3 regions of the Pseudomonas sp. TE4620 genome follow, and region 2 is predicted to be linked to each of the others. Evidence: riboswitches for the same ligand, from Rfam matches in the RefSeq annotation. Region 2 holds a riboswitch; each other region holds the start of a gene.
What was found. Region 2 has a riboswitch for cobalamin ahead of cobW (cobalamin biosynthesis protein CobW). Riboswitches for the same ligand answer to the same signal wherever they lie in the genome.

Region 1 (3,263 bases), 1.2 Mb from region 2:
CCCGCAACCAAGCTGCGATCCGCGTATCGACAAGGCCCTGCGCCAGGCCGGGTTGCTGCTGGAAAAAGACATCCCGCTGTTGATCGAGGGCGAAACCGGCGCCGGCAAGGAGGTCTTTGTCACCGCCCTGCACCGCGCCAGTAGCCGCGCCACGCAGCCATTGATTGCGGTGAACTGCGCGGCGATTCCGGCCGAGCTGGTCGAGTCGGAGCTGTTCGGCTACGAGAAAGGCGCGTTCACCGGCGCCCACCACAAGGGCAACATCGGACTGATCCGCAAGGCCGACCATGGCATTTTGTTTCTCGACGAAATCGGCGACATGCCGCTGCCCACCCAGGCACGCCTGCTGCGCTTTCTGCAAACCCGCAGCATCCAGCCACTGGGCAGCGGCGAACCGACGCCGGTGGATATCCGCGTGGTCTCGGCGACCAACCACAACCTCGCCGAACAGGTGCGCCTGGGTCATTTTCGCCAGGACCTGTACTACCGCATCGCCGGCCTGAGCCTGATGCTGCCACCGCTGCGCGAACGCAGCGACCGCCTGGCCCTGATCGAACAGCTCCACCAGCAGTACCGCGAACCGGGGGCACCGACGCAATTGCCCGGCAAAGTGCTGGAACTGCTGCTTCAGCATCCCTGGCCGGGCAACCTGCGACAACTGGCCAGCGTGCTGCAGGTGGCCCTGGCGTTGGCCGGCGAACGGCCGATTGCCGTGGAGCACCTGCCCGACAGTTTCTTTGCCGACCTGCCTGAGACCAAGCCCGCCGCGCCAGTGCTGGCCACGCCGGCAAACACTGACGATCTCGGCCAGCGCCTGCGTGCCCTCAATGGCAATATCTCGGCCCTGGCCCGGGCCCTCGGCATCAGCCGCACCACCCTGTACAAGCGCCTGCACACCCAGGGCCATGCCGGCGCAGTTGACGAACGCCTGGGCTGATGGTCAGATGCCTGCCAGTTTCAGGTGCCTGCCGCCGCCGTGCGTCAGGTGAAACGGGAAGCCGGTGCGTCGTTATCGACCAGTCCGGCGCTGCCCCCGCAACGGTAAGCGAGTGAAGCATTCAACACGCCACTGTGCCCACAGGCACGGGAAGGCGAATGACTTTACGCCTCGCAAGCCCGGAGACCGGCCTGAAGCCCCACGACTGCATGCAGTCACTTAGGCAAACCTGCGGAGGGCGGGCACGAGCCGGCTGCCTGGCGCGTGTTGGCCGGGGCCCTCCTGTGCGCTTCGCGAATATTTTTCGAGAAGTCCATGACAGCAACAACCCCCAAACGTCGCCGCGGCCGCCTCGCCGAAGAGCAAATCCAGAGCAAGCCGGAGTGGTCGCAGATCCCCGAGCATACCCGCCATGTGATGCTCTGCACCGGCCCGCGCTGCGTACAACGCGGTGCCCTGCCACTGTGGAAAGTCCTGCGCCGCGAGCTGCTGGTGGCCAACCGCATCGAAACCACTGACGGCGTGCTGCTGACCCGCAGCCATTGCCAGTTCCCGTGCAACCTCGGCCCGGTGCTGACGGTATATCCGGACCGCTGCTGGTACCGGGTAGCCAACGCCGAAGACGCTCAGCGCCTGGTGCGTGTGCACCTGATCGACGGCCAACCGGTGCCCGAGTTGCTGCTCAACGGCCAGGGCTCATGAGGGGGTTGGGCGCCAGCGTGCTGGCCCTGTTGAGCAGCAGCGCCATGGCCCTGGACTATCAGAACTGCGGACACACCTGGCAACTGCCACAGGAGCGCCCGCAACGCATCCTGGCCCTCAACCAGCACGCCGCCGACCTGCTGCTGGCCCTGGACGCCGGCCCGGCGCTGGCCGCCGTCAGCTATATAGATGATGACGCCCAGGCGCTGACCAGCGGACGCTATCGCGGCGTCCCCCTGCTGTCGCGTCGCTACCCGGCAACCGAAGTGGTCTATGCCCAAGGTTACGACCTGCTGGTCGGCGGCTTTGCCAGCGCCTTTCGTGACCGCGACGGGGTCGCCCCGCGCACCACCCTGCAGGCCAACGGCATCGCCAGCTACCTTCTGGAAAACGCCTGCGCGCCAGCGCCGGAAAACGGCTTTGCCGCCATTGAACAAGACCTGCGCAGCCTCGGCCACCTGTTGCAGCGCGAGGCCCGGGCCAGCCAGTTGATCACCCGCCAGCGCCAGGACCTGGCCGCCGCCAAAACCATCGCCGGGCACAGCCCGCCGCTGTCGGTGTTCTACCTCGACAGCGAGGTCAACGGCCTGCAAAGCGAAGGCAAGCGCGGTTTCATCACCCAGTTGATCGACGCAGCAGGCGGGCGCAACCTGTACGCCGAGGTGGAGCTGAACCGGGTTACGGTGGATGCCGAGCGCCTGCTGCGCGCCGATCCTGACGTGATCATCCTTGCCGATGCGGTGTGGTCGCCGGCCGCCGGCAAGCGCGCCTACCTGCATAAACACCCGGCGCTTTCGCACCTGCGCGCGGTACGCGACGACCGCCTGATCGACCTGCCCTTCAGCCATATCGTGCCCGGCGAACACAGCGCCCGTACCGCCCTGACCCTGGCGCGCCAACTGCGCGCCTTGAAGCAACAGCGGCCTTGACCCGTCGCAGCAGAATCCGCTGCCAAACCCACTATTTCAGCTTTACCGGCTGAGCACCCAATGCGCTTCAGCCGGGATTTATCCTTGATCACGTCGACAATAAGCACACAGCCAACCCCGGATGCGTGCCTCGATGCAAACAACAAATACAGTCTTGATGATCCGCCCGGCGCGGTTCGCCTTCAACCCGGACACCGCCCTCAACAACCGTTTCCAGCAAGCCCTGCTCGACCCGCAGCAGGCACAGCAGAAAGCGCTGGAAGAGTTCGATGGCTACGTCGATACCCTGCGCCAGCACGGTGTCGAAGTGCTGGTGGTGCAGGACACCCCGGCGCCGCACACCCCTGATTCGATCTTCCCCAACAACTGGTGGAGCAGCCACGCCGACGGCAGCCTGGTGCTCTACCCGATGGAGGGCCAGAACCGCCGCCTGGAGCGCAGCAAGGGCGTGCTCAAGGTGCTTGAAGAGCGCTTCGCCGTCCGTCAGACCATCGATCTGAGCCCCTTGGAACAGCAGAGTATGTATCTGGAAGGGACCGGCAGCATGGTCCTCGATCGCGAACACCGGATCAGCTACGCCTGCCACTCCGGGCGCACCCACACCCAGGCCCTGCGCCTGTTCGCCGAACAGCTCGATTATCGCCTGTGCCTGTTCCACGCCGTCGACCGCCACCAGGCACCGATCTATCACAGCA
Region 2 (3,263 bases):
TGGTCAGCAGCGAGGCGACCTTGAACTCGGCTTCCAGGGCTTCTGGGGCGAGCATCTGGTGCACTTCCGGCTGTGGCGCGCCAATCACATGCGGCACTACCAGCAAGACTGCGCCGACTATCTTAAGCAGCCAGTTGTGGGCAAACACGATCAAGGCCAGGCCCACGGCGGTGGCGGCAGCGGTGCCAACCCACCAGGCCTGGCGCTGGGCCAGGTCGGCGGCTGCGGTGCCCGGCAGTTCCGGTGGCAGGCCCAGGGTCGGCGCCAGGCAGAACACGGCAAAGCCGCCCAGGCCCCAGAGCGCGCCGCTGATCACGGTTTTCGGTGCGCGCAGGGTGTAGAGCGCGGCGAGGATCAGGGCGAAACCAACCGCCACCACCAGATTGCCACCGGTGGTCGACAGCACACGCTGCCAGCCGTCTTGCGGCGACCAGGCTTCGCTGTCGTGATGATGCTCGGCGGTGCCGGCGGCATGTTCATGGGTCGCTTCGAGCGCAGGGGCGGCGCTTTCATAGGTTTCCGCCTGGAGAATCAGCGGCGCGACCCAGAAGCTTTGCAGCAGGGTCAGTAGCAGGGCGGCCAGCAGGCCGGTAAAGCCTGCGGTACTGGCAATACGCTTGATCATCGGGGCAGCACTCAGTGGCAAGGGAAGGCGGCGCTGTGGCGGGTATCGTGGGCAGCGTTGTGCACCGCTTCGATGTGCGAGAAACCGGCGAAGTACACCAGGCACAGGCCCAGCAGCGAGGCGCCGACAGCAACCAGCAGGCGCTGGCTGAGGCTTGACGGGGTAACGGCTTGGTTAATGGCGGTACTGGTACGCATGGCGCTTTCCTCTTGGTGTTGTCGGCAACAGGCAAGCGCAGCAAACCCCTGCGCGGCGTTCGCCCAGGGGTTGTAACAGCGCCCGCCCACCGCGGGTTTGTTCGGTCAAGCGTTGGGCCGGTCTCCGGGCTGGTGAGGGTTGGCCGCAGGCCACACCACAGGCGTCACCTTCCCATGCCAGACAGCGGGCACAGTGGCTCTGACGCTTTTCTCACTTACCGTTGCGGGGGCAGCACCGGACTTGCCATACACCCTATAAAGAGCGTACGACGCACCGGTTTCCCAGTTTCACCCTCAAGGGGCACCCAAACGAATGGCGTTAGCAAATCACGGGCGCGGGCAGGCGTCAATCGTGACAGCAGTTGACCGCTCACCGGGCACTGCGTAGCCTAGCCGCTTCGAGGTTCTTCGGCGCTGGCCGAAGCTAAGACGGGAACGCGGTTCAAGCCGCGGCTGCCCCCGCAACTGTAAGCATTGAAGGGTTCGACACAGCCACTGCAGCACGTGCGGGAAGGCGTCGTTCGACTGGCCACGGCGCCGGTGCAATGCAAGCCAGGAGACCTGCCTCGAACAGTTTCCGACATTCAACCGGGCGGGGTGATCCGGTGGCGAACAGGCCAGGTGCACAACACCTTTGGCGCTCGTCCCGCATGCCCGCCATCCTGCCAAGGGCATCGAAATGAAAACACTGGCCAAACTCCCCGTCACCATCGTTACCGGCTTCCTCGGCTCGGGCAAGACCACGCTGCTGCGGCACATGCTCGACAACGCCCAGGGGCGGCGCATCGCGGTGATCGTCAACGAGTTTGGCGAGCTGGGCATCGACGGCGAAATCCTCAAGCAATGCAGCATCGGCTGCACTGAAGAAGAGGCCAGCGGCCGCGTCTATGAGCTGGCCAACGGCTGCCTGTGCTGCACCGTGCAGGAAGAGTTCTTCCCGGTGATGCGCGAGCTGGTGGCGCGTCGCGGCGACCTCGACCACATCCTCATCGAAACCAGCGGCCTGGCCCTGCCCAAGCCCCTGGTACAAGCCTTTCAGTGGCCAGAAATCCGTAACGCCTGCACCGTTGATGCAGTGATCACCGTGGTCGACAGCCCGGCTGTTGCCGCCGGCACCTTTGCCGCCTACCCGGAGCAGGTCGATGCGCAGCGCAAGCTCGACCCCAACCTTGACCACGAATCGCCACTGCACGAGCTGTTCGCCGACCAGCTGGCCAGCGCCGACCTGGTGGTGCTGAACAAGGCCGACCTGATCGCCGCCGACGATCTGGCCAAGGTTCGCGCCGAAGTCGAAGAAGAGCTGCCGCCGGCGGTCAAGGTGATCGAAGCCAGCAGCGGCCGCCTGCCGCTGGAAGTGTTGCTGGGCCTGGGTGCCGAATCCGAGGCGCACATCGATGGCCGCCGCACCCACCACGACTCGCACCACGACGGTGACGATCACGACGACCATGACCACGACGCCTTCGACTCGATCTCCATCGAGCTGCCGCAAGCCGACGAAAGCCTGCTGCTCGACGCCCTGACCCAACTGGTGGTGCAACATGGCATCCTGCGGGTCAAAGGTTTTGCGGCGATCCCGGGCAAGCCGATGCGCCTGCTGATCCAGGGCGTAGGCACCCGTTTCGACAAGCACTTCGACCGCGCCTGGCGCAGCGAAGAGCCGCGCACCACGCGCCTGGTGCTGATCGGCCAGGAGCTGGATGCGCCGCAGCTGCAAGCGAGCCTGCGCGCCGCCCTGGGCGCTTGACCCATGCACCTGCTGCGGACCCAGCCCGGTGGTTTTGTACCGGACGACAGCATTGCCGACCTCGGCCAGACCCCGGCCGAGCTGGTAATCCTCTGCAGCGGTGACTCGCACCTGGCGCTGCTGGCCGAAACCGCCCAGCAGCTGCCCGAGGATTTCCCCAGCCTGCGTCTGGCCAACCCCATGCAGGTACAGAATCATGCCTCGGTCGACCTGTATGTCGACCAGGTGCTGCGCCATGCCAAGGTCATCCTGGTGTCGCTGCACGGCGGCGTCGGTTACTGGCGCTATGGCGTGGAGCAACTGCTGGAACTGGCCGCCCGCGGCGTGCAGCTGATCCTGGTGCCCGGCGACGACCGCCCTGACCCGGAGCTGACCCGCCTGAGCACGGTGCCGGCCGAGCAGGCCGAACGGCTCTGGCACTTTTTGCGCCAGGGCGGCAAGGCCAATGCCCTGAACCTGTTCAACTGCCTGGCCAGCCAGTACCTGCAGCGCGACTACCCGTGGAGCGCGCCGCAGCAATTGCCGCGCACCGCGGTGTACCACCCGCGCAAGGCCGCTGCGGCGCTGCAGGACTGGTTCGGCGAGTGGCAGGTCGAGCAGCCGGTGGTGCCGATCCTGTTCTACCGCTCGCACCTGCAGGCGGCCAACACGGCCTTTATCGACACCTTTTGCGAGCGTTTGCAACTGGCCGGGC
Region 3 (3,263 bases), 1.3 Mb from region 2:
ATCGCCGCGCGGCCTTTTTCCTGGTCCATGCCGTTCTCGCCGACATTGCTATTGGAGCCGACGGTGACGTAGAGCTTCTTGCCGTCACGGCTGGCGATCACGTTCTTGGTCCAGTGATGGTTCAGCGTGCCGCCCGGTAGTTCGGCCACGGCTGTACCCGGGCCCTTGATCGAAGTCGCGCCGGGTTCATAGTGAAAGCGCAGCAGGCGATCGGTGTCGGCGACGTAGAAGTCATTGCCGACCAGGGCCATGCCGAACGGTGAATTGAGGTTCTCGATAAACGTCGTGCGGGTTTCCGCCACGCCGTCGTGGTCGCTGTCGCGCAGCAGGCTGATGCGGTTGGCGCTGGGCACGCCGGCGCCGGCGCGGTCCATGACCTTGCCCATCACCCAACCGCGAATACCCTTGCCGTCATCGGGTTTGGGCGGGGCATTGGTTTCGGCCACCAGGATGTCGCCGTTGGGCAGGGCATAGAGCCAGCGCGGGTGGTCCAGGCCTGCGGCGAAGGCCGCCACCTGGGTGCCGGGCGCGGCCTTGGGCGTCATGCCCTGGGGCCAGCCAATGGCGGGGGCGATGTTGACGGTGGGGATCAGGGTCTTGTTCGGTTCGGGCAATTGCGGCGACGGGCCGACCCCGTCGCTGACCTCAAGGCGGGCGTTCTCGCCGCAGCCGCTTAACCCCGCAGTCACTGCCAGCAGCAGTGCAATCGGCTTGATACCCATGTCGTTTCCCTCGCAATGATGGCCGCTATTGCCAGTAGAGGCACGCCAGGGGTGGGAGGTTCCCCGGGTCAGGCCTGCTTGAGCAACAGGGCGATGCCGGGGTGATACTGGCCGGCTTCGTTGTGCAGCTTGCGGTAGGCGTAGGGAAAGTACCAGGCGATGGCGCAGGCGTTATGCTTTTGCAGGTCGTCGACCAGGTCCTGCAGCTCTTCGGGGCTGGCGTGCTGGCCGGCTTTCCAGGGGCTGGCGAACAGCGCAGCGACTTTAAGCTGGCTGGGCGCGGCAATTTGCCGAGCAGCCTGGACAGTTTCGCCCAGGGCGTTATTCAGGTCGAGCTTGGCGATGCGTGGCCAGCGCTGGCTGGCCTGCAGGTAGGCGGCCTCTTCGCGGTTGGCGATGTACAGGTCGCAGCGGCCTTCGCGATCGCCGTCATCGCGCTGCTTCTTGCTCTGGTGCTGCTGCAGGGTCACCAGCTCGGCCTGCCAGGCGGCGGCCGAGAGCAGCCCGAGGTTGGCCTGGGCGCCGTGCCAATAGGGCGCCTCACCGTCACCGAGGGTCTGGTTGAAGCGGTCGATGCAATCGACCCAGCGTTCCAGGGCCGGGCGCAGGAACTCCAGGCGCGCATTATTGATGATCAGGCCTTGCATGCTGCTCTCCCTTATAGTTGTGATCGAGTACAGCCGAGGTATGGCTATTTGATATCACTGAAGTCAGTGTTGCACAAGATGACAAAGGCGCCATTGATCCAGGCCAGTGCAGCGCCTTTCATTGACGCTCCGGGTGCAACCCTCTAACCTTCGCGACTTGTTTCAGGTGCTCTGCAGGCGATGGCCTGGCAGGGTGAAACAGGGAAGCCGGTGGGCGCGTAAAACGCGCGAATCCGGCGCTGCCCCCGCAACGGTAGGTGAGTCAAGGCTGTGCAGGGCCACTGGGCATTCATGCCCGGGAAGGCGCGCAGCCCCGGGTGTCGATGGCCCCGCTCACAAGCCCGGAGACCGGCCTGTAACAGCCAACGGCATCACGGAGGGTGATGCGCGGTTCCTCCGGCCTGTGCCGCAGCCCTGCGCGTTTTCCGTCTGCCATATCCATTCATCTGTCACGCCCGTTCCTTCGATACGCTGAGCAGCCGTCGGCTGCTGCGTTCGGTGAGATCGGCCGACAGTGGTTTGCGGAGAACCTCATGACTGAATCCACCGAGCGCGACGAACGCCACCTGGCGCGCATGCAGCGCAAAAAGGCCGTGATCGACGAGCGCATCGCCAACTCGCCCAACGAATGCGGCTTGCTGCTGGTACTTACCGGCAACGGCAAGGGCAAGAGCAGTTCGGCCTTCGGCATGCTCGCCCGGGCCATGGGCCACGGCATGCAGTGCGGCGTGGTGCAGTTCATCAAGGGCCGCAACAGCACTGGCGAAGAGCTGTTCTTCCGGCGCTTTCCCGAGCAGGTGCGCTACCACGTGATGGGCGAGGGCTTTACCTGGGAAACCCAGGACCGCCAGCGCGACATCGCCGCCGCCGAAGCTGCCTGGGCAGTGTCGCGGCAGATGCTCCAGGACCCGTCGATCGCCTTCGTGGTGCTTGATGAACTGAACATCGCCCTCAAGCACGGCTACCTCGACCTCGACCAGGTGCTCAGCGACCTGCATGCTCGCCCGCCGATGCAGCACGTGATCGTCACCGGTCGCGCGGCCAAAGACGAAATGATCGAACTGGCCGACACCGTCACCGAAATGGGCATGATCAAGCACGCCTTCCAGGCCGGCATCCGTGCCCAGAAGGGCGTCGAACTATGAGTGATGCGCGCCATTGCCCGGCGGTATTGATCGCCGCACCGGCCTCCGGCCAGGGCAAGACCACGGTGACCGCCGCACTGGCGCGCCTGCATCGCAACCAGGGGCGCAAGGTTCGCGTATTCAAGTGCGGCCCGGACTTTCTTGACCCGATGATCCTCGAGCGCGCCAGTGGTGCGCCGGTGTATCAGCTCGACCTGTGGATGGTCGGCGAGCAGGAAAGCCGCCGGCTATTGTGGGAGGCGGCGGGCGAGGCCGACCTGATCCTCATCGAAGGGGTCATGGGCCTGTTCGACGGCACGCCATCGAGCGCCGACCTGGCCCGGCATTTTGGCGTGCCGGTGCTGGCGGTGATCGATGGTACCGCCATGGCCCAGACCTTCGGCGCCCTGGCCCTGGGCCTGGCGCGCTATCAGCCGGACCTGCCGTTTGCCGGGGTGTTGGCCAACCGTGTCGGTACCCTGCGCCATGCCCAGTTGCTTGAAGGCAGCCTGACCGAGGGGCTGCGCTGGTACGGTGGGCTGTCGCGAGAAACCGGCATCGAATTGCCGAGCCGTCACCTGGGGCTGGTGCAAGCCAGTGAACTGAACGACCTTGATGCGCGGCTGGATGCTGCCGCAGCGGCCCTGGGCGCCAGTTGCGATGCGGCGTTGCCGCCAGCGGTGCGCTTTGCCGCGCCGACCGAGTTTGCCATCGAGCCGTTGCTGCAAGGCGTGCGCATTGCGGTTGCCCGCGACGAAGCCTTTGCCTTT

Region 1: it holds a riboswitch for cobalamin, as region 2 does, so the genes downstream of both, ACZ9A3_RS05600 ((2Fe-2S) ferredoxin domain-containing protein) here and cobW (cobalamin biosynthesis protein CobW) in region 2, are expected to answer to the same signal.
Region 3: it holds a riboswitch for cobalamin, as region 2 does, so the genes downstream of both, cobO (cob(I)yrinic acid a,c-diamide adenosyltransferase) here and cobW (cobalamin biosynthesis protein CobW) in region 2, are expected to answer to the same signal.

Annotation. Positions count from the first base shown of each region.
Region 1 covers NZ_JBWBQO010000001.1:1,181,337-1,184,599, reverse strand. Annotated here, with positions in the region: gene ACZ9A3_RS05605 (sigma-54-dependent Fis family transcriptional regulator) at 1-937, shown strand, start outside; cobalamin riboswitch at 943-1,146, shown strand; gene ACZ9A3_RS05600 ((2Fe-2S) ferredoxin domain-containing protein) at 1,253-1,639, shown strand; gene ACZ9A3_RS05595 (ABC transporter substrate-binding protein) at 1,636-2,568, shown strand; gene ctlX (citrulline utilization hydrolase CtlX) at 2,702-3,263, shown strand, end outside.
Region 2 covers NZ_JBWBQO010000001.1:2,383,017-2,386,279, reverse strand. Annotated here, with positions in the region: gene ACZ9A3_RS11265 (CbtA family protein) at 1-625, opposite strand, end outside; gene ACZ9A3_RS11260 (CbtB domain-containing protein) at 637-822, opposite strand; cobalamin riboswitch at 921-1,147, opposite strand; cobalamin riboswitch at 1,207-1,405, shown strand; gene cobW (cobalamin biosynthesis protein CobW) at 1,502-2,569, shown strand; gene cobN (cobaltochelatase subunit CobN) at 2,573-3,263, shown strand, end outside.
Region 3 covers NZ_JBWBQO010000001.1:3,704,888-3,708,150, reverse strand. Annotated here, with positions in the region: gene ACZ9A3_RS17145 (PQQ-dependent sugar dehydrogenase) at 1-722, opposite strand, end outside; gene ACZ9A3_RS17140 (hypothetical protein) at 791-1,369, opposite strand; cobalamin riboswitch at 1,517-1,740, shown strand; gene cobO (cob(I)yrinic acid a,c-diamide adenosyltransferase) at 1,903-2,514, shown strand; gene ACZ9A3_RS17130 (cobyrinate a,c-diamide synthase) at 2,511-3,263, shown strand, end outside.